Regions from separate parts of the Polaromonas sp. P4_F9 genome, predicted to be linked through region 2. Evidence: riboswitches for the same ligand, from Rfam matches in the RefSeq annotation. Region 2 holds a riboswitch; the other holds the start of a gene.

Region 1 (15,498 bases), on a different contig from region 2:
CGCCTCAATCACGATGGTGCCGGAGCCGCAGCACGGGTCGTACAGTGGCACACCCTCTTTGCACTGCTGGTCCCAGCCGCTGGCGGCAATCATGGCGGCGGCCAGTGTTTCCTTCAGGGGAGCGTCTCCCTTGTCTTCGCGCCAGCCGCGCTTGAAGAGCGGCTCGCCCGAGGTGTCGATGTAGATGGTCGCCGTGTCGGTCGTCAGGTGCACATACACGCGCACGTCGGGCCAGCGCGTGTCCACATCGGGGCGCACCTCGTACTTGGCACGGAAGCGGTCGGCAATGGCGTCCTTGACCTTGAGCGCTGCAAAGTTCAGGCTGGTCAGCGGGCTGTGCTGCGCGGTGATCTCGACCTTGAAGGTCTGCTTGGGCGTGAACCAGATCTCCCATGCGACGCTGGCTGCCGCGTTGTAGAGGTCCTGCTCGCTGCGGTACTGGTTGTGCTGCAGCTCGATCAGCACACGCTGGGCCAGGCGGCTGTGCAGGTTGAGCTGCAGGGCATCGCGCCAGGAGCCCTGCAACTGCACACCGGCGCGCCAGGCCTTGCCCTCGATGCCGGTGATGCGTTTGACCTCGCTGGCCAGCAAGGCCTCGACGCCGGCGGCGCAGGGTAAAAAGAGTTGAAGTTGGTTCATAAGTAGGGCCTCAAGGGGCTCTTTCAAAGCGATTTGCGCAGGTTGGCAGGCGCGATGCGCAAAGCCTCGCGGTACTTGGCCACGGTGCGGCGCGCGCATTCAATGCCCTGCTCCTTGAGCATTTCGGAAATCTGGTTGTCGCTGAGCGGCTTTTTCAGGCTCTCGGACGAGACAAACTGCTTGATGAGGGCGCGCACCGCCGTGCTGGAGGCGTTGCCGCCGGTCTCGGTGCCCAGCGCGGAGCCGAAAAAGTACTTGAGCTCGAAGGTGCCGAACGGCGTGCTCATGTACTTGGCCGTGGTGACGCGCGAGATGGTGGACTCGTGCAGGCCCAGTTCGTCGGCAATTTCGCGCAGCACCAGCGGACGCATGGCCAGCTCGCCGTGTGTGAAGAAATTCTTTTGTCGCTCCACAATCGCACTGCTCACGCGCAGGATGGTGTCAAAGCGCTGCTGGATGTTCTTGATGAACCAGCGTGCCTCCTGCAAGCGCTGCTGCAGGGCCTGCCCATTCTGGCCCTTGTGCTGCTTCAGCGCATTGGCATAGATGTCGTGCACGCGCAGGCGGGGCATGACCTCGCTGTTGAGGGAGACCTTGAAGCCGCGGCCCGACTTGACGACGATCACGTCGGGCACGATGAGGTTGCGCTCGACGTTGACAAACCGCCGCCCGGGCTTGGGGTCCAGCCGGCCGATCACGGCGATGGCGCCCCGGATCACGCTCTCCGGAAATCCGCACAGGTAGGACAGGCGCTTCATATCCCGCTTGGCCAGCAGCTCCATGGGCTGCTTGCACATGGCGATCGCTGCGCGGGTCTCGTCGCAGTCCTTGCAGTCGAGCAGTTGCAGGCCGAGACACTCGGCCAGGTTGCGGGCACCGACGCCGGCGGGCTCCATGTGCTGCAGCAGCTTCAGGGCCATGGCAAAGTGCTGCTCCAGCTCTTCCGCCTGCTCAAGGTCGTCGCCCGCCAGGCCGGCGGCCAGTGACGCGAGACTGTCTTCGAGGTAGCCGTCGTCATTGAGCGACTCGATCAGGAAATGCAGCGCCGCCTGGTCTTCCTCCGACAGGCGCAGGCCGAGCGACTGACGGTGCAAATGGTCCTGCAGCGACTCATGGCTGCGGGCCAGGTCGGAAGCCTCGGCCTCGCTGTCATCCACATTGTTCTTGCGGGCAGGCGCGTCGCCGCCCCATTCGCTGTCGTCCGGCGCCGACTCCACCGTGCCGTCGCCCTCCCAGCTTTCTTCCAGCTTGGCCTCGGAGCTGATCTCGGGCCCTGTATCTACATCGTTTTGGCTTGCAACCCTTGGTTCATCAGGGCTTCCTGCTACTGAATCACCAGCAAACTCAAACTCCCGGCTGTCCTGGCTGACCGGCGTATCGGCATTCTCCAGGCCAAACTCCTCGCGCGGCGCGGCTTCTTCCGACACTTCCAGGAACGGATTTTCATCGAGCATCTGCTCGACTTCCTGGCTCAGCTCAAGGGTGGACAGCTGCAACAGGCGGATCGACTGCTGCAGTTGCGGCGTGAGCGCCAGATGCTGCGAGACCCTGAGGGAAAGGCCTTGTTTCATGGCATCCCTAAGCGCACGACAAAACGAATTGGGATGTATTAACCAAGCGGGGGCCGTGCAACCGGCTTTGCCGGGGCGCAGGCGCCGCCCCCTGCAGGGGGGAGGGAGCTACACGCAGTGAGCGACAACGGGGGGGAGCCATCACATTCTGAAGTGTTCACCGAGGTAAACGCGGCGTACATCGGCATTGTTCACAATCTCGGAAGGGGTGCCGGTCGCCAGCACATGGCCGTCACTGATGATGTAGGCATGGTCGCAAATGCCCAGCGTTTCGCGGACATTGTGGTCGGTGATCAGCACGCCAATGCCGCGCGACTTCAGGAAACCGATGATGCGCTGGATTTCGATCACGGCGATCGGATCAATACCGGCAAAAGGCTCGTCGAGCAGGATGAACCGCGGCTGCGTCGCCAGGGCGCGCGCAATCTCGACGCGGCGGCGCTCACCGCCCGACAGCGCCGGCGCCGGCGAGTCGCGCAAATGATCGACCCGCAAATCCTGCAGCAGCGCTTCGAGCCGCTTTTCAAGGTCTGCGCGGCCCAGCGGCTTGCCGCTGGCGTCCAGCTGCAACTCCAGCACGGCGCGCACATTCTCTTCCACGGTGAGCTTGCGAAAAATCGACGCTTCCTGCGGCAGGTAGCTCAGCCCGAGGCGCGCGCGCAGGTGAATCGGCATGTGCTCGACCGACTGGCCGTCGATGGAGATCTCGCCCGCATCGGCACGCACCAACCCCACGATCATGTAAAACGACGTGGTTTTTCCCGCGCCATTGGGGCCCAGCAGGCCCACCACCTCGCCTTTTTGCACGGACAGCGAGACATCCTGCACCACCTTGCGGCTGCCATAGGATTTCTGCAGCCCCTGGGCCACCAGACGGCTCGGCGGTGCGGTGCTGGCCGCCGGAGTATTGGCTGCCGGGGTATTGACCGACGATGTGTCAGTCACCGCATCCGCGGGTTGATTGTCCGTTCTGTCCATTTTTCGGCTTTCCGTCATGGCCCCAGCGTGGTGCCGGGACGCAAACGGAGCGCGGGTCCGGCCGGCGGCTGCGGTGCCGATGCGGCGCCGCGCGGCGACAGCATGGCGCGAATCCGCCCCGTGGGATTGGTGGCCGTGCGGTTTTGCGCGCCCCCATCCACAGTGAACACATCGGTGTTGTTGTCATAAACAATCAGGGAGCCGGTCGTTTCATCGACCAGGGTCGCGCCGTTGTAGCGCCGCACCACGGCCTGCTTGATGAATTTGACGGTGTCGGCACGGCTGTCGTATTCGATCCGCTCGCCTTCCCCTTCGATGTACTCGTCCACGCCATCGCGCTTTTTCCGGTAAAAGGCCAGCTTGCCCGGCGCCGCCACGGCCAGGGCCTGCTGGTAGCCCTGGGGATCCTGGCTGACATCCACCCGTTCGCCCCGGACAATGGTGGTGCCCTTGGTGATCACCACATTGCCGGTGAACACGCTGGTTTGTTTCAGGTCGTCGTAACGCAGGGCATCGGCCTCCGCATTCATCGGCTTGTCGCGGTCAGCCCGCTCGGCCGCGGCGGGAAACACGGCCCCGGCCGCCAGTGCGGCCAGCACGATCAAGGGAAAAATGGGGTGTTTCATAAAGGCACGAATCTTGCTGCTTGTTTTGAGTGATTGTAGCCATGCCAGCTCCGGGAATGGCGGCCAGGGCCAAATTGGGCCCATAAAAAAACCCGCCACGGGTGGGCGGGTTTTCGGGCCAACGCCGGGCGCCGGCGTGTGACTTGCCGACTTGCCGCGCGCTTATTTGGCCTTGCGCGATTGCGCGATCAGGTAATCGGTGACCTGCAGGGCCCTGTCCATGTTCTGGGCCAGCTGGCCAGACGTGTAGTAACGCCCGCCGACGCCCAGGGCCGGCACGCCGTCGACCGCGTAGGTGTCCTGCAACTGGGTGGCCTTGCGCGCCTTGGTGCTGACGGAAAACGAGTTGTACAGCTCGACAAACTTGGCCTTGTTCAGGCCCTGCTTCTCCGCCCAGGCCGCCACCTGATCCGCCGTGTTCAGCGCCTGACGCTCGATATGGATCGCATTGAACACCTTTTTGTGCAGCTCATTGAGCTTGTCCATGGCTTCCAGCACATAAAAAAGACGCTGCTGCGGCTCAAAATCGGGACGAAAGGCTACCGGCACGCGCCTGACGGTCACGTCTTTGGGCGCTTTCTGGATCCAGGCCTCGAGTTGCGGCTCAAAGGCGTTGCAATGCGGGCAGCTGTACCAGAAGAATTCCACCACTTCGACCTGGCCGGCAGGCACGTCGGTGGGAGCGGGTTTGCCCAGCGTCAAATAATCCGTTCCCTCCTTGAAGGCGCGGGCCTGAGCCTGCGCGGCTGTGGGCAGCGCAACGCCTCCCCAAGTGGCGGCGGCTGCCACGGTAGCGGCTGAAAGCGAAAACTCACGTCGTTGCATCAATTTTTCTCCTGGTTTCCTGGTCTGTGGGTCTGTGTGGGGGTATTTTGCAAAGCGGCCACTTACTTATTCAGTGAAAAAAACAAGCCGGCCGGCCGTTTCGTACAGGGGTTGGTACGCCCCCGCCCATAAAAGTTCACCCCGGTTAGCGCTGCACCCTGACGAGGGCTGTTTCTATCGAGTTGCCGTCCAGCCGCTCCTTGACCTTGTCGGCGTCTTCTTTTTTATCAAAGGGGCCAACGCGCACGCGGTACACCGTTCGGCCCGACTGCTCGCGCTCACTCACCTTGGCCTGCACGCCCAGCAGCATGAGCTTGGCGCGCTGCTGCTCCGCGTCTTCTGGCGTACGGAATGCACCGGCCTGGACAAAATAACTGAACGGGTCAACGCCCGAGACGGCGGGCGCGGCGTCCGCCTTGGCCTTGGCGAGATCGCCCAGCGGATCCGCGGAGGGGGCGGGCTTCGCCGGGGGCGCGGGAGCCGCCTTGGGCGCGGTCGCCGTGGCGGGGGCCGGCACAGTGCCGGGTTCGCCGGAAGCGCTGGAAGCAGAAGGGAGCGGCTTCACAGGCGTTTTTCCCGCCAGCGGGGCATTCGGGTTCCAGTCCCGGTTCTTTTTGGCTTCCGCTGCGTCGCTGTCGGGATTGCGCGACTGGCTCTTGTTCATGAAAGGCACCGGCACCTTGGTGATGTAGACCGCCACGGCCAGCGCAGCGCCCAGGCCGATCAGCGCGCCAATCACCAGACCCAGCAGGGTTCCGCCTCGTTGTTTTCTCATACCTTGCCCAATTTTCTTGCCTGCCTCTGAATCCTGCTCTGAATTTCGCTCTGCATTCCGCTGTGTGTGCTTCATGGTTGCCTACATTTTGTGGGGCGCACTGACGCCCAGCACCTTGAGGCCATTGTGCAATACCTGCGCCGTCGCGGCGACCAGCGCCAGGCGCGCCAGCTTCACGGCTTCGTCGTCCACCAGAATCCGCTCGACGTCGTAATAGCTGTGGTAGCAGGCGGCCAGCTCGCGCAGGTAAAAGGCCACGTCGTGCGGCGCCAAACCGGCGGCCGCATTGCTAAGCATGTCGGGGTACTTGGCCAGCAGCAGCATCAGGGCCTGGGCTTGCGGGCTGACCAGGGCCGACAGGTCCACGCTTTTCAGCTGGCTCTGATCGCCGCTCTGCGCGGCCCAAGTGCCGAGAATCGAGCATATGCGCGCATGGGCGTATTGCACGTAGTACACCGGGTTTTCATTGTTCTTGGCCAGGGCCAGGTCGATGTCAAAGACGTACTCGGTGTCGGGTTTGCGGCTGAGCAAAAAGAAGCGCACGGCATCCGCGCTGGTCCATTCGATCAGGTCGCGCAGCGTGACATAGCTGCCGGCGCGCTTGGAGATCTTCACCTCTTCGCCATGGCGCACGACGCGCACCATGGTGTGCAGCACGTAGTCGGGGTAGCCCTGCGGAATGCCGGCGCTGGCGGCCTGCAGCCCGGCGCGCACGCGGGCAATCGTGCCGTGGTGGTCCATGCCCTGGATGTTGATGGCCTTGCTGAAACCGCGCTCCCATTTGGCCAGGTGGTAGGCCACGTCAGGCACAAAGTAGGTGTAGCTGCCGTCGCCCTTTTTCATCACGCGGTCTTTGTCGTCACCGTAATCGGTCGACTTGAGCCACAGGGCGCCGTCCTGTTCGTAGGTTTTGCCGGCGTCCTTGAGCTTTTGCACCGCACTGTCGACACGGCCCGAGCTGTACAGGCTGGACTCGAGGTAGTAGTTGTCAAACCTGACCGAGAAGGCCCGCAGGTCCAGGTCCTGCTCATGGCGCAAATAGGCCACGGCAAACTGCCGGATCGAGTCCAGGTCTTCGACGTCACCGCTGGCGGTGAACTCCCGGTCGTCGGACTTGACGGTCTTTTTGGCCAGAAAGTCATTGGCGATGTCGCCAATGTAGTCACCGTTGTACGCGGGCTCGGGCCAGCCGGCATCGCCCGGCTTGAGGCCTTTGGCGCGCGCCTGCGTGCTGGTGGCCAGGGTCTGGATCTGCACGCCGGCGTCGTTGTAATAAAACTCGCGCCACACATCCCAGCCCTGCGTGTCGAACAGGTTGCAAATCGCATCGCCCAGCGCCGCCTGGCGGCCATGGCCCACATGCAGCGGCCCGGTCGGGTTGGCCGAGACGAACTCCACAATCATGCGATGCGGGCTGTCGGCCAACTGCATGCCGTACTGGTCTGCACCCTGCAACACTTCCCGCACCACCTGCTGCTTGGCTTCGGGCTTGAGCCGGATATTGAGAAAACCGGGGCCGGCGATTTCAACTGCGTCCACCCAGCGCGCAAACGCGGGCGCCTGGAGCAGCAGCCCGCGCAGGTTTTCCGCCACCTGGCGCGGGTTGAGCTTGAGCGGTTTGGCCAGCTGCATGGCCGCGGTGGAGGCAAAATCGCCATGGGCCGCCACCTTGGGCGACTCGAAGGCTGCCGCCACGGTATTGTCAGGCGCCATGGTTTTGAGGGCCTGGCCCAGGGCGTCCAGCAAGTCTTGTTTGATTTGAAGCATGGAGAGATTTTAAAGGTGTGGCCCCCACGCTTTTCACTGCGTGTAATGCGCTGCCCCCCAAGGGGGCCGTATTTTCCTTGGGGCGGCCCAGCGGAAAATGCCCTCAAGGCGCTGATATTTCCCTGACTTGACCCGCTCAAACCGCCCATGGCAGAATCGGGGCTCATTCAAGAGAGCGCTGTTGCCCTGCAACGGCCGCCGAAGGCGCAATCTCCCATGATCGCTCAGGTCCCCGTATTGAATGAAACATGCCGAATCTGGAGAGAGCTGCAGCGCAACGCTGCCGCCACCGAAGGAGCAAATCCTGGCCGTCAGCCCCGCTGATGCCGGGCTGAATCTCTCAGGTACCAAGGACAGTGGGAGCGGCACCAGCACTGGTGCACGCTGCCGCCCTGAAATTCACGATCAATTTCATAGCTGCCTGCGCGCATCCGTGCTGGCCTGTTGCCTTGTTTTCCTTGGGAATTTCATCATGAAAGTTACCGTTTTGGGCGCCGGCGTGACCGGCATCACCTCCGCCTGGTTTTTGCGCCAGGCTGGCCACGAGGTCACCGTGGTCGACCGCCAGCCGGGCGCCGGGTTGGAAACCAGCTTTGCCAACGGCGGGCAGATTTCGGTCAGCCATGCCGAACCCTGGGCCAACCCGGGCGCGCCCCTGAAGGTGCTGAAGTGGCTGATGCGGGAAGACGCGCCGCTGCTGTTTCGCCTGCGCCCCGACCTGAACCAGTGGCTCTGGGGCCTGGACTTTTTGCGCCAGTGCACGCCGGGCCGCACCCGGCACAACATCAAGCAGATGGTCAACCTGGGCCTGTACAGCCGGGCCACGCTGCAAAAGCTGCGCGCCGACACCGGCATCAATTACCAGCAAAAGACCGAAGGCATCCTGCACTTCTACACCAGCGAGCAGGAATACGCCGATGCGCAGGGCCCGGCCACGGTGATGCGCGAGTACGGCTGCGAACTGGACATGAAAACGCCCGATGAATGCGTGGCCATCGAGCCCGCGCTGGCGGGCAGCCGCTCGCAAATCGTCGGCGGCAGCATGACGCCCAGCGACGAATCGGGTGATGCGCATGCCTTCACCCGCCAGCTGGCAGCCCTGTGCGCCGACGCGGGCGTGAATTTTTTGTACAACACCCGCATCGTGGGTGCACGCAAAGAAGGCGACACGCTGACGGCGGTGCAGATTGCCAGCGCCGAAGGGGTGGTGAGCGAGCTGAAGTCCGACGCCTATGTGATGTGCCTGGGCGCCTACAGCCCGCAGTGGGCCAAACTGCTGGGCCAGACCTTGCGGATTTACCCGGCCAAGGGTTATTCAGTGACGCTGCCGGTCATCAACGAAGCCGCGTCCTACAACGTATCGCTCACCGACGACGAGTACAAGCTGGTGTTCTCGCGCCTGGGCAACCGCCTGCGCATTGCGGGAACGGCTGAATTGAACGGCTACAGCACCGACTTGAACCTGGTGCGCTGCGAGGCGATTGTGCGGCGCGTGCGCCAACTCTTCCCCGACATGACCGACGGGCGCGATGCGCAATACTGGACCGGCCTGCGCCCGGCCACGCCGTCCAACGTGCCCTACATCGGCGCCTCCAAAACCCGCAACCTGTTCCTCAACACCGGCCACGGCACGCTGGGCTGGACGCACTCCTGCGGGTCGGGCGCGGCGATTGCCGACATCGTCAGCGGACGCGCACCCCAGGTGGACTTTGCCTTCACCGGCCAGGTGCCTGAGCGCAAACGGGTGTCATTGGGCCGGCCCGCAACACAGGCATAAATCGGCTAAATCGGCTAAATCGGCTAAATCGGCTAAATCGGTCGAGTTGGCGGGATTCGCTGCCATCCGATTGGCGCGGGCGGCGCCAGCGACTGGCAGGCTGTTGAAATTCGCACGGCGCCACTGGCCCTGCCAATCAGCAGCAGCCTGCTAGGCCGTCGGCCGGATGTGAAATTTCCCGTCCGTCACCAGCGCGTCATCCACTTCGACCACCGACACGCTGCGCACCTGCGCGCCGGCCGGTCCGCGCCCCGCCCAATCGATGATGTTCTGGACTGCCTGGGCTTCGCCGGCTACGGTGGCCTCCACGGAGCCATCCAGGCGGTTGCGCACCCAGCCGGAGAGCCTGAGTGCGTGGGCTTGCTCCGCGAAGGCCGCACGGTAGCCGATGCCCTGCACCAGACCGGCGATGCGCAACTGTTTTGCCATGTCTCATCCCCCTTGTGTTCTGTTGCCGGATGCGCTGTTGCTTCTTCAGCAGCGTTGCCAGATATTTTCCGCCAACGCTGGCCAGCAGGCGACGATCCGTTTCGAATCGAAAATTCGGGATAGCGCAGATCGTCGCGCCAGCGCGGGCCCTAGATCAGCAAAGCGCGGGCGGCGTCTTTCACCGCCTGCGTGAGGCGCTGGGCCAGCACGGGCTCGCGAGCCCAGTGCTGCCAGTACAGCGCCACGTCTACCGTTTTGCCGGGCATCACCTCGGCCAGCGGCGGGCGGTGCGTACGGGCTGCCAGATGCTGCTCGGGCACCATGCCCCAGCCCAGGCCCAACTCCAGCGCCAGTTCAAAGGCATCGACGGCGGGTACAAAGTGACGCGGATACAGCGCGTCGCGCAAATTGAAATGCTGCGCCAGGAAGGCATCCTGCAGCGCATCCTTGCGGTTGAAGATGACGGCCGGGCTGGCCAGCAGGCGCTGCGCTGCCACGGCGCCCTTGCCGGCGCGCCACTTGGCCACCAGCGCCGGGGCCGCCACACAGTGGTAGCGCATGACGCCCAGCGGCTCGGCCACACAGCCCCGCATCGACTGCGCCAGCGTCGTCACGCAGCCGCTCACATCGCCATTTTTAAGCGCATCGTGCGTGTGGTCCTGGTCGTCCACCACGATGTCGAGCAGCAGCCGGTGTTTTTCAAGCGCCGGAGCCACGCCGGCCAGGAACCAGCCGGTCAGCGAATCGGCATTGACGGCCACGCTCAGGCTTTGCAGCGGCACGGCCTTTGAGCCCGCACGGCGCCCTCCTTGCAGGTTCGCCAGCAGGTCCGCCTCCTGCAGCCTGAGCTGTTTCACATGCCCCAGCAGCGCCTGGCCGGCCGGCGTGGGATGCAGCTGCTTGCCGCGCACCAGCAGGCGCTGGCCCAAAGCGTCCTCCAGCGACTTGATGCGCAGCGACACGGCGGCCAGCGTCACGCTCAGCACCTTGGCGGCCGCGCCAAAACTGCCGTGTTCGATCACGGCCGCAAGGGCATCGAGTTGGCGGGCATCCAGCATCGCAGGGTGTTTCTTGATTGCGTTTTATCAAGTATTTATTGACCAACACCAATTTAACTTAAATTCATTTAACTCAAGGCGATTTTCCGGAACACTCCGTGCATCGTTCCCCCGAAGAGAACAGAAAATCACCATGCCCGCCTTCCCGACCCTCACCCCCACCCTCACCCTTATCTTCCCGGCTCCGGCTTTCGCCGCCGGACTGGCGCTCAGCCTGTCGCTGATCATGGCCATCGGCCCGCAAAACGCGCATGTGATGCGCATGGGCCTGCTGCGCCAGCATCTGTGGCTGACCATTGCGGTCTGCGTCATGACCGACGTGACACTGATTGCGGTCGGCGTGCTGGGACTGGCGCAGCTCGGCGGCCTGTCAGACAAACTGCAGGGCGCCATGGTGGGCGCGGGCGCGGCAGTGCTGCTGGCCTACGGAGGCCAGGCCATGCGCCGCTTCCTCCACCCCGAACCGGCAGCCACCACGGCCAAGCCAGACCCGTTGCCGCGCCTGCCCGCTGGCGAAGGTGTGTCACGCGGCCGGGCGGTCACGCTGGCGCTTGCCCTGTCGTGGCTCAACCCGCACGCCTGGCTGGACACCGCCGTATTGATTGGCTCCGCCTCGCTGGCCTACGCGCAGCCCGACAACGCGCTGTTTGGCCTGGGTGCGGCCGCGGGCTCGCTGCTGTGGTTCACGGCGCTCGGCCTGGCGATGTGGTGGCTGGGCCAGCGACTCAACTCATCGCGCATCTGGCGCGCGCTCGATGGCCTGGTGGCGTTGACGATGTGGGGCACGGCCGGCTGGCTGCTGCTCGGCCTGCTCTAGGGTGGCGAACATAAAGCGGCCAAGCGGACTAAGCCGGTGAAGCCGCCGCCGAGCGCCAAAAATCCGGCTGGCTGTAATGGTGCTTCAGGAAGTCTATCCAGAGGCGCACGCGCAGCGGCAAATGCTTGCGTTGCGGAAACACGGCGTAAATGCCGTTGGGCGGCGCCGCAAACGCTTCCAGCACAGCCACCAGGTGGCCGCTGGCGATTTCCGATTCGACTTCCCAAGTGCTGCGCCAGGCAATGCCGTAGGCGGCCAGGCACCAGTCGTGCAGCACCTGCCCGTCCGAGCAGTCCAATGGCCCACCGGGTTTCAGGTGCACCAGCTCGCCGTCGATCTGGAAGGCCCAGCCACGGGTTTGGGATGCATCGCTGGACAGGGTGAGGCAGTCAAACCGGGCCAGCTCACTGGGGTGCTGCGGCGTGCCGTGGCGCTGGAGGTAGCGCGGTGTTGCCACGCACAGGCGCCGGTTGTCGGCCATGCGCACGCTGACCAGCGAGGAATCGGGCAGGTCGCCGACACGCACCGCGCAGTCAAAGCCCTCGCCCGCCAGGTCCACCACGCGGTCGCTCAGGTTCAGCGAAATCGTCACGTCCAGATGCTGCTCGCGAAACTTCGTCACCAGCGGCGCCACATGGCGCCGGCCAAAACCGGCAGGCGCCGTGATGCGCAAATGGCCGCTGGCCTTGACGCCACCCGCCGATACGCTGGCCTCCGCGTTGGCCAGGTCGGCCAGCAGGCGCTGGCAATCCTCGAGGAAAGCACTGCCTTCGTGGGTGAGCGTGATGCGCCGCGTGGTGCGCACCAGCAGCTTCACCCCCAGCCGCTCCTCCAGCGCATCCAGCCGTCGCCCCATGATCGCCGGGGCCACCCCCTCCGCCTTGGCCGCCGCCGTCAAGCTGCCGCGCGCCACCACCGCCACAAAAGATTCCAGTTGCTTGAGTTTGTCCATCCCACATTATGTATACAAATGTTCCGAATCGACTACTTTTTGACAGCGATTCCAACAATTCGCACTTTTAAGCTGGCCGCAATAGCCACCACGGCTTCTACTCTTTTTGCTGACCGAACCTTGTTCGTCAGCAGGTTTGCAGGGCTTGCGGGGATTTTCGTGGCAGTGGCGCGGGTAGCCGTACGGCGCCTTCTGATATAAATCAAGCACTTACAAATTTTTACGGGAGGGACACCAGATGCACGACGGCCTTGTTCGTACGGTTTTCACTTCTGTATCACGTTAGGCTGCTACGGAGCGCACATGAGCATCTTCGACCTTTTCTCCAAGCGCCAGAAGCAATTGCGTGGCGAGGTTCCGGACGTCTATACCTATGACAGCATTCCGCAGCCCCTGAAAGTGCAGATCATCCACATTTGGAAGGATGCCCTTGGTGATGAGAACGAGTATCGCGACAGTTACCTTGGAACCGGGCGAGCATACAAGTTCATTGTGGACACGCTTTGTCGTGAGTACGGCCTTTTCGCGCTTCCTACGACTTCCAAGAGCTATGGCGACCGCAACTATCTAGGAGAGTTGGCAAACTTCCTGCTGCAAGAAGAGGGCGCCGAAAGAGTTCTGGATGCGGTCGAGCTTTCATTCAGGTATATCGATCGAATGACGCGCAGGCATGAGTACCGGCACAAACAGAATGCTTCGAAGACCGCGGATGATGCGATTGAAGAGTTGAACGACCGGTTTAAGGAGCACGGAATCGGTTTCCAGTTTGCCGACGGCGAGATCATCCGAGTCGATTCTCAGCTGATTCATGCGGAGGTCGTCAAGCCAGCTCTAAGTCTCCTGAATGGGAAGCTCTTTGCGGGAGCACAGGCGGAATTCTTGAAGGCACATGAGCACTACAGACATGGGAATTCCAAAGAGGCGCTGACTGAATCGCTCAAGGCACTTGAGAGTGTGATAAAGGTTATCTGTGCCAAGCGCCAATGGACTCACGATCCGAACGCAACGAGTAGACAACTGCTCCAAGTCCTCTTCCAGAACGGACTAATCCCGTCGTTCTGGGAGCAACACTTCTCGGCCCTGCGAAGCACGCTTGAAAGTGGTGTTCCAACTGCACGGAATCGTCTTGGTGGGCATGGTCAGGGGGGAACGATCACTGAAGTGCCAGGGTTTCTCGTTGGATACGTCCTGCATCTCACGGCGTCGGCGATCGTATTCCTTGTCGACGCCGAAAAGGCACTGCCGTGACGGCGCAGCCTAACATGTCGTATATGGACTCCCCCACAACGCTGCTTTGCATGTCATCACAGTTTCTCAACATTAAGACCTCCGAACTCGATCGTCCGATCTATCGGATCATCTCTTTCGAGAGACTTGTAGACCTGTTCCGGACCCAGAAGCTCGTTCTGGCGCACCCTACCAAGTGGGGCGATCCTTTTGAGACCCATGTCATTGGCGCAAACTTCAAGAGGGGCAACGTCATACTTGACAGAGCCCACCGCCACGTAATTCACGGTCAATGCTGGACACGGAAGTCCGTGTCCGATGCTCTCTGGCGCATCTACTCGCCCGAGAAAAACGCGGTAAGGATCAAAACAACACCAAGGCTCCTCGGGCAGGCGCTCGACGGAGCGCTTTCGCGTACACCACGTTCAAAATGGTTTGTTGGACGAGTGACTTATCTGCCGCAGAAGGACATAGTGGGCAGGGCGCGAGACTTGGCAAGGAAAATGCTGGACGATCAAACCGAGACAGCGGCCGCGCAAAGTCTCCTGTTCAAGCGCAACTCCTTCTCGCATGAATCGGAGGTGAGAGCTCTCGTCGTAGACAGACACAACCGTGCCAAAGCTGGACTAGTTCACCTGAAGATCGATCCGCACGAAATGGTGCAAGGCGTCCTTATAGACTCCCGAGCGACGTCATCTCTAGTAGAGGTGTACTCCCGACACCTAAAAGTGGAACTTGGATTTCAAGGCCGAATTTCTCGCTCAACCCTATATGACCCACCAGAAGCGCTGGTAGTCGAGCTGGGTAAGCTATGACGTCTAACTCTTTACTGGGACTTCCCACGAAGTCAAGCAACGGTACGCGATAGCTTTTCCTTGATAACGGTATTTCCTGCGTTGGCGTGAAGTGAAGCGGCGGTGAAACGAGGAACAGACATCTACTGTCGGCCTTGTTGCACTGATTTTTCAGCGTGGACCCAGATACGAGCCGCTCGGCGGGGCTCCATTCCTATCCCGTGGTCACTACCAATCGAATGCAACAAAGGGTTAGCCGAGCTTGCCCGCCGCCGATCTGACTGTTCAATGCATCTTCGGATTCACGCCTTGCAAGGAAACCAACCACTGATTTTTCGCGTAACTGATGCACCCACCTGGAGATCGGGTCGTCACGTTTGTGTGCTGTCATCACAGTCGATTTGGCTCCCTGGATCAGCAGTGTGAGCAAGTAGCTGTCGCCCCGCTTGGTGATCTTGCCCAGACTGCTTTTGGCATCACTGGAGTTTTGCCGTGGCGTCAGGCCGATCCAGGCGCCGAACTGCGCGCCGTTACTGAACTGTCTGAAGTCGCCCACCGTTGCCACGATCGCCGAGGCGGTCGCCGGCTGGGTCGGAGCATCAGTAGCTCAGGCGGGCCACCGAGCGCAGCACCTCGGGCGTGGTGGTCGGGAAGCCAAAAAACTCAAGGTAAGCCGGGATCTGCTCGAACAGCATGTCCGAGCCCACCTGGATGCGGCAGCCGCGTGCCTCCGCGGCATTCAGGAATGCGGTCATCTCTGTTTTCATCACGACTTCGCCGACAAAGGCTGTCGGCGCGATGCGCGCAATATCCATGGGCATCGGGTCGCCCTCGTTCATGCCCATGGGTGTGGCATTGACCACCAGGTCGTGCCCGGCCGGGTCATTGGACATGGTGCTGACCTGCAGCTTGGGGTAGTGCTTTCTCAGCCGCGCGCCCAGGCCTTCGCAGGACGCCGTGTTCACGTCATGCAGGCTGATGGCACCAATGCCGGCCGCCGCCAGCGATGCGGCAATGGCCGACCCCACGCCGCCGCTGCCGACCACCAGCACGCGGGCGCCGTCCAGCGTCAAGCCCTTGCGCTGCACGCCGCGCACAAAGCCTTCGCCGTCGAACATGTCGCCTTCGAGCTTGCCATCGGCGGCGCGCCGCACGGCGTTGCAGGAGCCCGCCACCGACACGGTGGGCGTGGCGCGGTCGAGCAGGCCCACCGTGGTGACCTTGTGCGGCATGGTGATCAGGGCACCGCGAATGTTGGTGAGC
Region 2 (15,498 bases):
TGCTGATGTCGGCGCACGGTTCTGCCCGCGCGATGGCCCAGGCGCTGCCGGGCCTGCAGGTGGATACGCAGCGCATGCGGGCCAACCTGGACGCCTTGCGGGCGGTGCTGCCCGCCGAGGCTGCAGACGAGTGGTTCAGTCCCGGCCTGGCCCAGCATGCGGCGGAGCTGACGCATGCCCAGGTCCTGGCCCATACCCAGGCGCTGGCCGCGCTGAACTCCTCGAAACCAGCAGATATCCAGATACCAACAGAACGAAAGTGATGCCATGAGCACGAGTGACTCCAAGAATGATTACGACAAGGGCATGGTCAATCGCCGCAGGGTGCTGGGCGATGCCTGGGTAGACAAATCCATTGCCAACAGCAACGCCTTCAACGGAGAATTCCAGGCCCTGATCACGCGTTATGCGTGGCACGAAATCTGGGGGCGCCCCGCATTTGGTGACAAGACGCGGCGCCTCATGGTGCTGTCCACCATGATTGCGCTGAAGGCCTTTGAGGAATTCGCCATGCACGTTCGCGCCGGCCTGGACGGCCCGCCGGACTCCCGGCTGACGCCCGAAGACATCAAGGAGGTTATCCTGCAGGCGGCGATTTACTGCGGTGTGCCTGCGGCCAACCATGCGTTCGCGGTCGCCGGCGATATCCTGCGCGAAAAAGGCCTGCTGGCCGCCACACCCTGAGGACACCCCAGACAATGAAAAAAACTGTTTTGCACTGGACGAAAGAGGGCCAGGGACCGGTGGTGGTGTTGAGCCATGCCCTCGGTTGCGACATTAGCATGTGGGATGGCGTGACCGCGCTGCTGAAAAACCGCTACACGGTGCTGCGCTATGACCACCGGGGGCACGGCCAGTCGCAAGCGCCTGCCGGGCCCTACAGCATGGACCTGCTGGCAGAAGACGCCGCCGGCCTGATCCGCGAACAGGCGGCAGGCCCGGTGCATTTTGTCGGCCTGAGCATGGGCGGCATGACGGCGCAGGCGCTCGCTGCCAGCCAGCCGCAGCTGCTCAAAAGCATTGTCATCGCCAACGCGGCCAGCTGGTACGACGATGCGGCCAAGGCCTTGTGGCAGGCACGGGTCCAGACTGTGTTCGCCCAGGGCGTCGCAGCCATCGCCGACGGTGCCATGCAGCGCTGGTTCACACCGGAATTCAGGGCGGACCTTGCCGGAGGCGGCGCGCAGCGCGTGGCGGACCTGCGCCACCAGCTGGAAAAGACCGACGCCGCCGCCTATGCCGCCAGTTGCGAGGCGGTGGCATCCATTGACTTTCGTGCCAGCAATCGCCGCATCGAATGCCCGGCGCTCGTGATCGCGGGCACACGTGACGAGGCCACGCCGGTGGCCATGTCGCAGGCCATTGCGGACAGCATCCCCGGCGCGCAATTGCGTACGCTGGAGGCTGCCCACCTCAGCGCCGTGGAGCAACCCGAAGCGTTTGCCCGTTTGCTGGAAAGTTTTTTTGACGGTGTGAAGTAGCCGTCTTGCGTGATGCAGGCGTGCTGCCAGTGTGATGCCAGCGAGGCAGGCCCGATAATCACCGGATGTGGGCCCATCCAATTGCCGTTTCCAGCTTGAACCTCGCTCAGCGTTGACTTATGCCGACCCCGAAATTTCTGGTTGATGAGCGCGAGGTGGACTTCAGCGCGATCCGCGCCCAGGGCGCGGGCGGGCAAAACGTCAACAAGGTGTCCAGCGCGGTGCATTTGCGCTTTGACATTGCAGCGTCTTCACTCCCCGGTGAGGTCAAGGGCCGCCTGCTGGCGCTGAGCGACAGCCGCATCACCCAGGAGGGCGTGTTTGTCCTGAAGGCGCAGCAGCACCGCACGCAGGAGATGAACCGGAGCGACGCCTTGATGCGCTTGCAGGAAGTGGTGGACAGCGTGTCATCGCCACCCAAACCCCGACGCGCTACCAAGCCGACCTACGGCTCGAAGCAGCGGCGTCTGGCCGGTAAAAGCCAACGCTCGGAGATCAAGAACCTGCGTGGCAAGGTCAATGAATGATTGAGCCGGGAGCCCTGGCCGGCACCTGGCGCCGCCAGGCTGCCGGGTTCATTCCCAATCAGGTTTTTTGAATGCGCCCGCCAGGTACTCCACCATGCGCCGCACCTTGACGGACAGGTGCTGCCGGCTCGGGTACACCGCATGGATGGCGAGGGTGGTTGCGCGGTAGTGCGGCAGCACTTCGACCAGCCGGCCCGCCTTGAGGTCGGGTCCGACGATGAAGGTGGGTTGCAGGATCAGGCCCTGGCCCGCCAGCGCCGCGGCCAGGCAGGTGTCGCCGGAGTTGCTGCGCAGGCGTGCCTGGGTGACCACCTCGACAGGGCCCTCCGGCCCCTCGAACGCCCAGCTGTCGCCGCCTGACCAATAGCTGTAGGCGATGACCGGATGCGCGGCAATGTCTTCAATGGTGCGCAGCCGGGCTTGCCGTTTCAGGTAGGCGGGCGAGGCGCACAGCACCAGCCGGGTGCTGGCGAGCTGGCGCGAGATGAGGCTGGAGTTGGCCAGGCGGGCGATACGGATGGCCAGGTCGTAGCCGTCCTCCACGAGATCGACCTGGCGGTCGGAGAGCGTGACGTCCAGCGTCACGTCGGGGTGTCGCTGCAGAAAACCGCCCCACAGCGGCGCCAGATGCAGGTTGCCAAAACTGACCGGCGCGTTGATGCGCAGCCGGCCCACCGGCCGGGCGGTACTGGCGCTGGCGGCCTGGTTGGCTTCGGCCAGGTCATCCAGGATTTTGCGGCAGCGCTCAAAATAATCGGCCCCCGATTCGGTCAGCGACTGTTTGCGTGTGGTGCGATTCAGGAGCCGCGTGTCTAGCCGGGCCTCGAGTTCCAGCACCAGGCGCGACACCGCAGCCTTGGAGTCGCCCAGCTTCTCGGCGGCTTTGACAAAGCTGCCGTTTTGCACCACGGCAACAAAGGTTTCAATCTGGCGGAGCTGGTCCATGGTGTGCGTTTTCGCTTTTCAACGGCGAGTGAGCCGAGTGGGGGTTCAAGTAAGGTCAGAGTGTTGTTCTGACCATTTATTGTCAATTATTCAGAGTCAATGAATCAAGATTTACGATATTTATCTTTCATTTATGGATAACTACAGTATCAGTAATCTTTGGAAAGGATTTCGTCATGCGGGCATCAACACTTCCAGCCCTGTTTCTATCCCACGGCGCACCGCTGTTCGCCATTGAAGCCGGCAGCACCGGCCCCGCGCTGACACGCTGGGGCGCAGCACTGGCGCAGGCGCCTGGCGATTTGCGCGGCATCGTCATCATGTCGCCGCATTGGATGGCGCGCACCCCGGCGGTCATGGCCAACCCGGCCCCTGCCACGTGGCATGACTTTGGCGGTTTTCCGCCTGCGCTGTACGAACTGCAATACCCCGCCCCGGGCAGCCCGGCATTGGCTGCCGAGGTCCTGGAACTGCTGCTGGGCGCCGGCATGGCCGCCGACAGTGATGCGGAGCGCCCGATGGACCATGGCGCCTGGGTGCCGCTGATGCATCTCTTCCCGAAGGCGAATGTACCGGTGGTGCAAGTGGCCTTGCCGCTGGGTTACGGCCCGGTCCAGGTGCTGGCCATGGGCCGTGCGCTGCGCAGTCTCCGGGCCAAAGGTGTGCTGGTCATTGGCTCGGGCAGCATGACGCACAACCTGCGCGAGTTTTTTGGGGGTGAGCGCGAGCCGTCGCCGTATGTGGTCGAGTTCAGCCGCTGGGTGGAGTCGGCCGTCGTGCGCGGAGACAAGGCCGCACTGCTCGACTACCGCCGCCAGGCTCCGCATGCGCAACGGGCGCACCCGAGTGAAGATCATTTTTTGCCGATATTTTTTGCGCTGGGGGCCGCTGGTTGGGGCGACGAGGAAGCGGTGCAGGCCGACTACCTGAGCCGCGAGGTGATGTACGGCATCCTCGCGATGGATTCGTTTGCGCTGGCATCAGCGCAGCCTGCCTGAAGACCCGAGCCATTGTCGAAAGGAAGAATTTTTATATGACGGAAAACAACGTGAAATCCAATGAATCTGGCAGTGTTCCGCTGTCTTTTTTGAAGCGTGATGCGGCGACCGGAACCGCCAGCCCGTGGCTGCTGGTGCTGCTGCACGGCGTGGGCAGCAATGAAGAAGACCTGTTCGGCCTGGCATCCCATGTCCCGGCCAACTTTCATGTGGTCAGCCTGCGCGCACCGAATGTGGTGGGGCACGGTTCGTATGCCTGGTTTCAGTTTGGCGTTTCACCGCAGGGCCAGCGTGTCATCCATCAGGCGCAGGAGGCCGCCAGTCGCCGGCTGGTGGCCGACACCCTTGCGGGTCTGTCGCGGCAATTGGGCGTGCCGCCCGAACGCGTGATTGTGGGTGGTTTCAGCCAGGGCGGCATCATGTCGCTCTCGCTGCTGCTGACCCAGCCTCAACTCGTGCACGGCGCCATGGTGCTGCACAGCCGCCTGCTGGATGAAGTACGGCCGTTCGTGGCACCTGAGGCGCTGCTGCAGGGCAAGCAGCTATGGGTCAGCGGTGGAACCCGGGACCAGGTGCTGCCCATCGCCCATGCCCAGGCGATTCGCCATCAGGTGCAAAAGCTGCCGCTCACACTGCGCTATACCGAGTTTCCCAACGCCCACGAGATCACGCAGGACGAATTGACGGGCGCCATGCAGTGGCTGCAGCAGCTGGCGGCGTAGCGACATAGAGGCGTAGAGGCGCCAGGCAAGGCGTGGCCCCGTGCGGAGTGATCGTCAAACAGTTCGCAAATCCAGCCAGGTTCAAGCCGGCCAAGCAGTTCGGCGAATGGATGTGACCGCCGGTTGGAGCTCTCAATGGCAGCAGGCCCAAACCCCAAAAAACGAGTTGCCAAATGGCCAAGGGCAGGTCACCATATCCGCCGACAGCATTGAGGAGTTGCGGCCATGAAGATCACTCGAATCGAGCTCCACCCCATCCGTGTGCCGTTCGACATGGGGGCGGCACCGACGGCGTTTGCCGGGATGAACTGGACTTCAGTGGACTCCCTGTTCGTGCGCGTTCGCACTGATGCGGGCGTCGATGGCTGGGGCGAGGGATGGGGGCACGTTGCCTGCCCGACCACCAGCGCGGCCTTGACGACGCTCGTTGGCCCTGCGTTCATCGGGCGCGATGTTTCCGACCGGTCGCGATTGATGACGGAGATGTTCCACCGTTTCCATATCCATGGTCGAACGGGTCCGGTGGTGTACGCGCTTTCGGCCATCGAGATTGCGCTATGGGACATCGCCGGCAAGCTTGCGTCGTTGCCGATCGCATCGCTGCTGGGAGGCGCGCCGCGTGAGTTGACTGCTTACGCGAGCCTGCTGCGCTATGCGGAACCTGAGTTGGTCGCATCGGCCGTTGATCGCGCCTTGGCGCAGGGGTTTCGCCACATCAAGCTGCACGAAGTCCGCCTGGACACGGTACGCGCGGCGCGCGCCGCTTGCGGTGAATCGGTATGGCTTGCGCTCGACACCAACTGTCCGTGGAGCGTGTCCCAGTCGATCGAGCGTGCCCGCGCGCTCGAGGCATCGCGTCTGGCCTGGCTGGAAGAACCCGTGTGGCCGCCGGAGGACTACGCCGGCCTGGCGCGTGTACGCGCCGCGACGACGATTCCGATCGCCGCGGGAGAGAACGTTGCCGGTGTACACGAATTGGCCGCGATGCTGCGGGCTGGGTCGGTCGACATCTGCCAGCCCAGCGTCATCAAGTTCGGCGGCATTGAGGCGGTGGCACAGGCTGCGATCCTGGCGCGCGCGCATGGCATCGATTACGTCCCGCACTGTTTCTACTTCGGCCCGGGCTTTCTGGCGTCGCTTCACCTCGCGGCGGCCTTCGCGCCGGAGCTTGCCTTCGAGCTCTTCTTCGGCGACCTGCAAGCCAGTCCGTATCACGACGCCGTGCGCGCTCGCCAGGGCCGACTGTCCGTGCCGCCTGGGCCGGGCCTGGGGCTCGACCCGGACATGGAGATTCTGAATCGCTACCGTCTCGGTCCCCCGGTCGTGATCGAAAGCTGAGGGGTCCTGTTTCACGTCGACATCGAGGAGCAGGGCAAGGTATAAACGCTGAATGACTCTTTCGATACAGGTTCAAGTCCAAGTTCCCTCCGAAGCACAAGCGCTTTTAAAAACAGCGGTCCGCAGGGAAACGCCCTGCGGGGTGGGCAGCATGGTCTGGCATGTCTGGGGCGAGGCGGGTGGCAACCGGGCCCTGGCGCCCGTGGTGCTTCTTCATGGCGGCAGCGGCAGCTGGACGCACTGGCTGCACAACATTCTTCCCCTGGTCGAGTCGGGGCGCCGGGTCTATGTGCCGGACCTGCCCGGCTTTGGCGATTCAGCCGCACCGGCACAGGGAACGGACGCCGATGCCGTGCCCGGGCCGGTTGAGCAGGGGCTGGGGTTGCTGCTCGGTGACGAGGCCTGTGACCTGGTGGGTTTTTCTTTTGGCGGCATGGTGGCTGGATTTCTGGCGGCGCAGTTTCCGGTGCGGGCCGACCGTGTGGTGCTGGTGGGCGCACCCGGTTTGGGCATCGCACCCGTGAAGCCGATCCAGCTCAACTCCTGGCGGCACCTGACCGACCCGGCCCAGCGCGATGCCATTCACCGCGGCAATCTGGCGGCGCTGATGCTGTACCACCCGGAGGCGATCACCGAGCTGGCGCTTCGCCTGCATGTGGCCAATGTGCTGCGCGACCGGATGAAAGGGCGCAGCCTGTCGCGTACCGGCGTGCTGGCGCGTTCACTGGAGCAGGTGCGCTGCCCGGTGCATGCCATTTACGGCAGTGAAGATGCCCTGTACCGGGGCAAGCTGGATGCGTTGGCGGCGGCCGTGCGGCAAGCCCGAGATTTCCGGACCCTGACGCTCATTGATGCCGCCGGCCACTGGGTTCAGTTTGAACGGGCAGATGCCTTTAACCAGGCGCTGCTGGCGGCGCTCGGCGAGGCGCCGTAAGCGGTGGCGTGCGGCCGCGCCCGTGCGGGCGCTGCTTAGTTCTCGATAGCCAGCAGTTCGACGTCGAATGTCAGCGTGGCATTGGGCGGCACCACACCGCCGGCGCCGCGCTCGCCATACGCCGTGGCGGGCGGGCAGGTCAGCGTGGCCTTGCCGCCGACCTTGATCTTCTGCAGGCCTTCCGTCCAGCACGGCACGACGCGGCTGAGGGGAAAGGTTGCGGGTTTTCCCCGCTTGTAGGAGCTGTCGAATTCCTTGCCGTCGGCGAGCGTTCCGCGGTAGTGCACCTTGACCGTGTCCGAGGCCTTGGGCTGCGCCCCGGTGCCGTCCACGCTGTGCACAACTTTCACGCCCGTGGGCAGCGTTTCGGCGGGTGCTGCGGCCAGCACGCTGGTGGCCAGAGCGCAGGAGGCTAGCAGGGCTGGAACGGATTTCATGATGTTCATGGGGGTGGTCATAAATGGTGGCGGACGGTGACGGATGGTGGCGGGGGTAAGGTTGAAACAGGCAAAACGGAGAACGCTTGCGGAAGCAGTCGGCCGCATTATCTCCGGGTCGGTGCAATACCCTGTAACGGCGAAGTTACAGCCGCCGCATCAGCTGGCACGGCCGAGCAGCTGTGGCAGCGAGGAGCCCAGCAGGGCTGCACCCGAGGCGGTCAGCAGGCTCAAGATGATCTTGCGGAATGTTACTTCGCTGATGCCAATGTAGACCCGGGCGCCGATGAGTGAAGGCAGCAGCATCGCCGGTGCCACGATGGCCAGCATGGGGACGGTTTCGCGGGTCACGATGCCGGTGGCGATGTAGGTGGCCATGGTGACCATCAGCACGGCCAGATTGAAGTTTTGAATGATGGCGCGCTGGGCGTGCTTGTCATAGCCGCGCAGTGTGCACCAGAGCGTGGGAATGACACCCGAAAAACCACCCATCGCACTCATCATGCCGCCTACACCGCCCGCCAGCCCGTCGCCGAGACGCCCGCCCGCGGTGATGCGGGGCAGTTGCCCTGCCATCAGCATGGCAGGGCACCAGAGCATGAGCAGCATGCCCAGAAAGGCCTTGAACATGTGCACGTCCATCAAGGGCAGCACCAGCAGTCCGGCGGGAATGCCGATCAGTCCGCCGGCCACAAAGGGGGCGAGCCGCCGCAGATCAAAACCACGGCGCACCGTGGCGGCGGCCACCAGCTGCCCAGTCAGGGCGCCAAAGACCGCATGGCGGCGGCAAGCCGCGGATCAATCGTCCAGGCCCAGACAGACATGGCGACCAGGCCAAAGCCGAAGCCTGAAAGGCCCTGCACAAAGCCGGCAAGTGCGGCACCCATCACGACCAGGAGTGTCTGCGAATCCATGCAGGGCGAAGCGGCAGTGAAAGGCAGTAAACGGCAGTAAACCTTGAAAAATTCCCTGGTTTGTTTCAGGCGTAGTCGCTCACGGGCACGCAACTGCAAAACAGGTTGCGGTCACCGTAGACGTTGTCGACGCGGCCCACCGGCGGCCAGTATTTGGCGTGCTGGGTCTTGCTGAGTATGGCGGCCCCCACATCGCGTGTGTAGGCATGATTCCATTCGCCCTTGAGCAGGCTTACCGCCGTATGCGGCGCGGCCTTCAGCGGGTTGTCGTCCTGCGGCCACTCGCCTTTTTCGATGCGGCGGATTTCCTGCCGAATGGCGATCATCGCGTCGATGAAGCGGTCCAGTTCGTCCAGCGTTTCGCTTTCGGTGGGCTCCACCATCAGCGTGCCGGCGACCGGAAAGCTCAGCGTTGGCGCGTGAAAGCCGTAGTCGATCAGCCGCTTGGCCACGTCTTCGGCGGTGACGCCGCTGCTGTCCTTAAGCGGGCGCAGGTCCAGGATGCACTCGTGCGCGACGTGGCCGTTCTCGCTGGAATACAGCGTCGGGTAGTGGTCTTTCAGGCGCGAACTGATGTAGTTGGCGCTCAGGATGGCGATTTCGGTGGCACGCGTCAGCCCCTCGGGGCCCATCATGCGGCAGTACATCCAGCTGATGGGCAGCACGGCCGCATTGCCCAGGGGGGCCGCGGAAATGGCCCCCACGCTTTTCACTCCGTGTAATACGCTGCCCCCCGAGGGGGCTTCTTTTCCTTGGGGCGGCCCGGCGGAAAAGCTGGCGCCCTCTCCGAAGGCTCGGCCGCCTCCTGCATATCCGGCTGTGGCATGGCCGGGCAGGTAAGGCACCAGGTCGGCCACCACGCACACCGGGCCCACGCCCGGCCCGCCGCCGCCGTGCGGAATGCAGAAAGTCTTGTGCAGGTTGAGGTGGCTCACGTCGCCGCCAAACTCGCCCGGGGCGGCTACGCCGACCAGCGCATTCATGTTGGCGCCGTCGACGTACACGCGCCCGCCGTGTGAATGCACCAGCTGGCAAAGTTCCTTGACATGGGTTTCAAACACGCCATGTGTGCTGGGGTAGGTGATCATCACGCAGGCCAGGTTGGCGCTGTGTTTTTCGCACTTGGCCTGGAGGTCGGCCATGTCCACATTGCCCTGCGCGTCACAGGCGGTGACGACGACGGTCATGCCCACCATCTGCGCGCTGGCCGGGTTGGTGCCATGGGCCGATGACGGAATCAGGCAGATGTTGCGGTGGCCCTGTCCCTGTGCTTCATGGTAGGCCTTGATCACCAGCAGGCCGGCGTATTCGCCCTGTGAACCCGCATTGGGCTGCAGGCTGATGCCCGCATAACCGGTGGCCTGGCAGAGCCAGTCGCGCAACTCCTGGTCGAGTTCGGCATAGCCCTGCAGTTGCTCCTGGGGGGCAAAAGGGTGGATGTTGGCGAACTCGGGCCAGGTGATGGGAATCATCTCGCTGGTGGCGTTGAGCTTCATGGTGCAGCTGCCCAGCGGGATCATGCTGCGGTCCAGCGCCAGGTCCTTGTCGCTGAGCATGCGGATGTAGCGCAGCATGCCGGTTTCGGAGTGGTGGGTGTTGAACACCGGGTGGGTCAGGAAGGCGCTGGTGCGGCGCAGGTCGGCCGGGATCAGGGACTCGATGCCTTTTTCAAAGGCGCTGACCACGGGCACCGTCTGCCCGGGCTGGGCAAAGAAGGACCAGAGCAGTTCGATGTCCGTGCGGCTGGTGGTTTCGTCCAGCGACACGCCCAGGTGATTGTTCAGGCGACACCGCAGGTTGGCCCCTGATTGACGGGCGCGCTCAGCTATCAAATTGGTAGCGTCGCCGGTCTTGACGGTGACGGAGTCAAAGGCGCCGCCGTTGGTGATTTCATAGCCGAGTTCCTGCAGGCCGCGCACAAAGATGGCGGTGTAGGCGGCCACGCGCTCCGCGATGCGCTTGAGGCCCTGGGGGCCGTGGTAGACCGCATACATGCTGGCAACCACGGCAGGCAGCACCTGGGCGGTGCAGATGTTGGAGGTGGCTTTTTCGCGGCGGATGTGCTGCTCGCGCGTCTGCAGCGCCAGTCGGTAGGTGGGGTTGCCATGGACGTCGACACTCACGCCTACCAGGCGGCCGGGCAGCGAACGCTTGAACTCTTCGCGACAGGCGAGGTAGGCGGCGTGCGGCCCGCCATTGCCCATGGGCATACCGAAGCGCTGGGTGTTGCCCAGCACAATGTCGGCGTCCCATTCGCCGGGCGGCGCGAGCAGGGTCAGTGCGAGCAGGTCGGCGGCCACGCACAGTGCGGCGCCATCCACATGTGCCTGGCCGGCCAGCGGGCGCAGGTCGTGGATGCTGCCGGTGGTAGCCGGGTACTGGACCAGCACGCCGAAGTAATTGCCTTCGGCCATGAGTTGCGGCACGGTAGCCACTGCGGTGCTGACCTTGATTTCAATGCCCAGCGGTTTCGCGCGGGTCTGGATGACTTCAATCGTTTGCGGATGGCAGTCGCCCGCAACAATGAAGACATTGCTCTTGCTTTTCACACTGCGCCTGGCCAGCGTCATGGCCTCGGCGGCAGCTGTCGCTTCGTCAAGCATGGAGGCATTGGCAATGGGCATGCCCGTCAGGTCGCACACCATGGTCTGGAAGTTGATCAGCGCCTCCATGCGGCCTTGCGAAATCTCGGCCTGGTAGGGCGTGTAGGCCGTGTACCAGGCGGGGTTTTCCAGGATGTTGCGCAGGATCACGCCCGGTGTGTACGTGCCGTAGTAGCCCTGGCCGATGAAGTTTTTGAACACCTGGTTTTTCGCGGCAATCGCCTTGAGCTGCTTGAGGGCTGCCGCCTCACTCACCGGCGGTGGAATGGCCATCGCGCTGCGGCGTGCGATCGAGCGCGGAACAATCCCGTCTATCAGGTCGCGGCGCGAAGCTGAGCCCACCACACTGAGCATGTGCACTTCGTCGGCCTCATCAATGCCGATGTGGCGTGCGATGAATTCAGAGGGGTTTTCAAGCTCGCCCAGCGGCTTGGCGGATTGCATCAACATATCGGGAGTTCCGTGTCAGGCGGTTTCAAAAATCAGGCTGCGGAAAACTGGGTGTAGCTGGTTTCGTCCATCAGGGCGTCCAGCTGCGAGGCGTCGGACAGTTTGATTTTGAAGAACCAGCCGGCGCCCAGCGGGTCGCTGTTGGCCAGCGACGGATCGTTGCGCAGGGCTTCATTGACTTCAACGACCTCGCCGCTCACGGGCATGTAGACGTCCGCGGCGGCCTTGACCGATTCGACTACGCCGGCAGTTTCTTTCTGCGCCAGGGTGGCGCCGACGGCAGGCAGGTCGACAAACACCACATCGCCCAGCGCGTCCTGCGCATGAACCGTGATGCCCACGGTGGCGGTGTCGCCGTCAATCTTGAGCCATTCGTGGTCTTCGGTGTATTTGACAGTCATGAGGTTCTCCAGAAGTTCAAAAGTTCAGTGAAAAGGATTCAACAAAAAGATTCAGCAAAAAAGATTCAGCAAGTTGACGTGAAAATAGAACAAGAGGTGGCGGCGAAGGGCGACGGTCAAAGGCTTGGACATTCAGCCGCGGTAGTAGTGGTTGGGCACAAACGGCATGGCCGACACTTCCATCGGAACGGCCTTGCCGCGCACCAGGGCATTCACCCGCGTGCCGATGGCGGAAAACTCGGGGCTCACGTAACCCATGGCCACCGGCTGGTTGATGGTGGGGCCGAGCAGGCCGCTGGTCACGGTGCCAATGGTCGCACCTGCGGTGCTTTGCAGTTCGGTGTGGTCGCGCACAGGCACGCGTTCCAGCGCCACCAGGCCCACGCGCTTGCGGGCAAGCGTCGCCGGGTCGGCCAGCTGCGCCAGAATTTTTTCCGCACCGGGAAATCCTCCGGCGCGCGCGCCGCCGGTGCGCCGGACCTTCTGGATGGCCCAGTTGAGTGCCGCTTCCACCGGCGTGGTGCCGGTGTCAATGTCATTGCCGTAAAGGCACAGCCCCGCCTCCAGCCGCAGCGAGTTTCGCGCGCCCAGCCCAACAGGCTTGACTTCGGGCTGGGCCAGTAGTGCCCTGGTCAGCGTCTCCGCCTGCGATTCGTGCACCGAGATTTCGAAACCGTCTTCGCCGGTGTAGCCGCTGCGCGTGAGGAAGCAGTCGCAGCCCGCCACCGTGAAGCGGCCGCCGGTCATGAACACCAGTTTTTCAACGCCCGGCGCCAGGCGCTGCAAGGCGGTTACCGCCTGCGGCCCCTGCAGGGCCATCAGCGCCATCTCCGGCATGGGGATGACTTGGCACCGGCTGCCGATCTTTTGCTGGATGTGCGCGATATCACCGACCTTGCAGGCCCCGTTCACAATGAGGAACAGGTCGCCGCCTCCGGCGCTGTCGTGCATGTTGCGGTTGAAAAACATCAGGTCATCGATGATGCCGCCGTCGTCATTGAGCAGCAGGCCATAGCGCTGCTTGCCGGCGGGCAGGTCGACCACATCGACGGGCAGCAGGGTTTCCAGCGCAGCCGCCGAATCGGGGCCCACCAGGCGCAACTGGCCCATGTGGGACACATCAAAAAGGCCTGCCGCCTGGCGTGTGTGGTGGTGCTCGACCATCAGGCCCGCAGGGTACTGCACCGGCATGGAATAGCCCGCGAATGGCACCATGCGCGCGCCCAACTCTGCGTGCAAGGCATGCAGCGGTGTTTTGAGAAGATCCTCAGGGGTGGCAGAAGAAGAGGGGGCAGAAGAGGCGTTAGACAAGGCATTCTCCGGGGCAAACATGAATCCATGACCCATGGTCATGCGCTGCCCCTGCTGTCCACTTTACCTGAGAGATTCACCTGGCGATGCAGGCTTGCTCCTTCGGTGGGCCGCCTCAAAAGCGGCCTCTCTCCAGTAGGGAACGTTTTCCGGCGCCAGACGCCGGAAAACGGTTGCCAGTCCTTTTGCCTGAGCGTTCAGTGCACCATGGGAGTTAACTTCATGGTGTTCGTGCGCCTTCGGCGGTTTTCGCGGTGAAAACTCTCTCCTGACCTCTCAAGTGTAACGGATGCCGGATTCAGCGATTTGCACCCGACGGGGCGTTATCAGGTGCTATTTGAAGCCCAGCACATGGGGCAGCCAGGTGCTAAGCGCAGGCAGGAAAGTCAGCAGCACCAGCACCGCACCGTGCGCCCAAAGGAAGGGCATCAATTCCCGCACCAGCGGGCCCATGGGTACACGCGATACGTTTGATGTGACAAATAACAGGCCTCCCACCGGCGGCGTAATCATGCCCAGCGTGAGGTTGTAGATGACGATCATCGCAAAATGGATGGGATCTATGCCAAGCTTGACTGCAACGGGCGCAAGAATCGGCGCCAACACCATCACACCGGGCAGCGGCTCAATAAAAATGCCAAACAGCAGCAAAAAGATGTTCACGATGATCAGGAACATCCAGGGAGACAGATTCATCCCGATGATCCAGTCCGCCATCAGTTGCGGCAGGCCCTCGATGGTGAGAATCCATGCGAAAGAGGCGGACAGGCCAATGATGATCAGCACCGAAGCCGTGAGCAGGGCAGAGCGCGCCAGGATGTCGGGCAGGGCTTTCCATTCGAGTGTCCGGTAAACGAATTTGCCGCAGACCAGCGCGTAAAAAACAGCCACCACGGAGGCTTCGGTGGGGGTGAACCAGCCGGCCCGCATCCCGCCCAGAATCAGCACTGGCAGCAGCAGCGCAGGAATTGCCTTCCAGGTGGTGCGCCAGACCTCCGGCCACGGCGGCATGCCGCCGTCACCTTTGTAATTGCGTTTTTTGGAAACATGGAAATTGACAACGCACATCGCCACCGCAATCAGGATGCCGGGTAACAAACCTGCGACGAAGAGTGCGCCGACAGACACGTTATCGTCCTGCAGGGCATAGATGATCATGATGATCGACGGCGGAATGATGGGCCCGACAATGGCTGTCGCGGCTGTCAGGGCGGCAGCATAGGAGCGGTCATAGCCAGCCTTGTCCATCATGCGGATCAGCATGGAGCCTGGCCCCGCGGCATCGGCCAGGGCGGAGCCGGAAATGCCGGAGAAAAAGGTCAGCGACACCACGTTGGTGTAACCCAGGCCGCCTCGCTTGTGGCCGACAAATTGCCCGGCAAAGCGCAGCAGTACCTCTGTGAGCGAACCACCGCTCATCAACTCGGCGGCCAGAATAAAAAACGGCACAGCCATCAGGGGGAAGCTGTCTACGCCGGTAAAGGTTTCCTTGAGCAGTACAAACAGCGGGTAGTTCTCCGCGAGAATCAGCGTGGCTGCGGTGGCCAGGCCCAGTGCAAAGGCAACTGGTACGCCAATGGCGAGAAAAAAGCAGGCTGAAATGATCAGCAGCAGGCTGGCGTTCATAGGGATGCACTCGCAGTCGCATCAAAATGCGCGTCTACGGCAAACAGCCGGTCCTGCACATAAACCCGCACGATCAGCAACCAGTGCACGACCAGCAGCACGCCGCCAACCGGCATGGCCGCGTAAATATAGGCAAACGGAATCTGCGTGGCCGCCGTCAGCTGAAACATGGTGCGGCCCATGTACAGCCAGCCGTACCAGATCATGAAACCGAAGAAGGCGAACAGCAGCGCAGCCACGACAGCCCGCGTGATGATGGCCAATGGCCGGGGCAGCGCATCCTGGAGATTTTCTACAGCGATGTGGCCGCCGTACCGAAGTACCGGTCCGGCACCGAGAAACGTCAGCCAGATCATCATGTGCCGGGAGACTTCTTCGGCCCATTCAATCGACTGGTTGGTCAGGTAGCGCAATGCCACGTTGACAAAAATGATGACGGCCATGGCCGCCAGCAGCAAAATCAGCGCCCAGCGGTTGGCGCTGAGGAAATAGCGTTCGAAGGTCTTCACTGTTGTTCTCGATTGTTCAGCCTGATTCTGCTGGCGGTGATCGCCAGGTGCGACGGGCTGGAGCCTTCCAAAAAAATGCCGCCCGGATAAAGCCGGGCGGCGCCAGGGTTTCGACGCTTAGCGTACGTCCTGGATCTTTTTGATATTGTCGGCGCCAAACTCCTTGGCATAGCTCGCGTAGGCCGGCTTCAGTGCTTCCCGGAAGGCGTTGCCGTCGACTGTCTTGGTGACTTTCATGCCTTCTTTTTCAAGCTGGGCAATACCGTTGTTCTCGTCGTCATTGACCTTTTTGCGCTGGGCGG

What was found. A riboswitch is a leader RNA that binds a small molecule or an ion and turns the genes downstream of it on or off. The one in region 2 is predicted to bind glycine.
Region 1: it holds a riboswitch for glycine, as region 2 does, so the genes downstream of both, AC1DUB_RS15350 (D-amino acid dehydrogenase) here and gcvT (glycine cleavage system aminomethyltransferase GcvT) in region 2, are expected to answer to the same signal.

What each region holds. Positions count from the first base shown of each region.
Region 1 covers NZ_JBFUJT010000016.1:35,178-50,675, forward strand. The annotation lists gene AC1DUB_RS15315 (THUMP domain-containing class I SAM-dependent RNA methyltransferase) at 1-639, opposite strand, end outside; gene AC1DUB_RS15320 (RNA polymerase factor sigma-54) at 663-2,210, opposite strand; gene lptB (LPS export ABC transporter ATP-binding protein) at 2,352-3,188, opposite strand; gene lptA (lipopolysaccharide transport periplasmic protein LptA) at 3,203-3,814, opposite strand; gene AC1DUB_RS15335 (thiol:disulfide interchange protein DsbA/DsbL) at 3,977-4,639, opposite strand; gene AC1DUB_RS15340 (SPOR domain-containing protein) at 4,785-5,414, opposite strand; gene argS (arginine--tRNA ligase) at 5,496-7,181, opposite strand; glycine riboswitch at 7,340-7,431, shown strand; gene AC1DUB_RS15350 (D-amino acid dehydrogenase) at 7,654-8,958, shown strand; gene AC1DUB_RS15355 (acylphosphatase) at 9,109-9,387, opposite strand; gene AC1DUB_RS15360 (HTH-type transcriptional regulator ArgP) at 9,537-10,445, opposite strand; gene AC1DUB_RS15365 (LysE/ArgO family amino acid transporter) at 10,579-11,262, shown strand; gene AC1DUB_RS15370 (LysR family transcriptional regulator) at 11,291-12,214, opposite strand; gene AC1DUB_RS15375 (STM4504/CBY_0614 family protein) at 12,518-13,462, shown strand; gene AC1DUB_RS15380 (hypothetical protein) at 13,486-14,256, shown strand; partial or broken gene AC1DUB_RS15385 (transposase) at 14,564-14,821, opposite strand; gene AC1DUB_RS15390 (shikimate dehydrogenase family protein) at 14,835-15,498, opposite strand, start outside.
Region 2 covers NZ_JBFUJT010000021.1:25,066-40,563, reverse strand. The annotation lists gene pcaB (3-carboxy-cis,cis-muconate cycloisomerase) at 1-263, shown strand, start outside; gene AC1DUB_RS18280 (carboxymuconolactone decarboxylase family protein) at 268-684, shown strand; gene pcaD (3-oxoadipate enol-lactonase) at 699-1,481, shown strand; gene arfB (alternative ribosome rescue aminoacyl-tRNA hydrolase ArfB) at 1,601-2,008, shown strand; gene AC1DUB_RS18265 (LysR family transcriptional regulator) at 2,057-2,953, opposite strand; gene AC1DUB_RS18260 (DODA-type extradiol aromatic ring-opening family dioxygenase) at 3,130-3,951, shown strand; gene AC1DUB_RS18255 (alpha/beta hydrolase) at 3,987-4,673, shown strand; gene AC1DUB_RS18250 (mandelate racemase/muconate lactonizing enzyme family protein) at 4,899-6,011, shown strand; gene AC1DUB_RS18245 (alpha/beta fold hydrolase) at 6,064-6,945, shown strand; gene AC1DUB_RS18240 (FKBP-type peptidyl-prolyl cis-trans isomerase) at 6,981-7,382, opposite strand; partial or broken gene AC1DUB_RS18235 (sulfite exporter TauE/SafE family protein) at 7,542-8,296, opposite strand; gene gcvP (aminomethyl-transferring glycine dehydrogenase) at 8,362-11,349, opposite strand; gene gcvH (glycine cleavage system protein GcvH) at 11,382-11,750, opposite strand; gene gcvT (glycine cleavage system aminomethyltransferase GcvT) at 11,883-13,061, opposite strand; glycine riboswitch at 13,106-13,207, opposite strand; glycine riboswitch at 13,229-13,342, opposite strand; gene AC1DUB_RS18215 (TRAP transporter large permease) at 13,395-14,687, opposite strand; gene AC1DUB_RS18210 (TRAP transporter small permease) at 14,684-15,196, opposite strand; gene AC1DUB_RS18205 (TRAP transporter substrate-binding protein) at 15,314-15,498, opposite strand, start outside.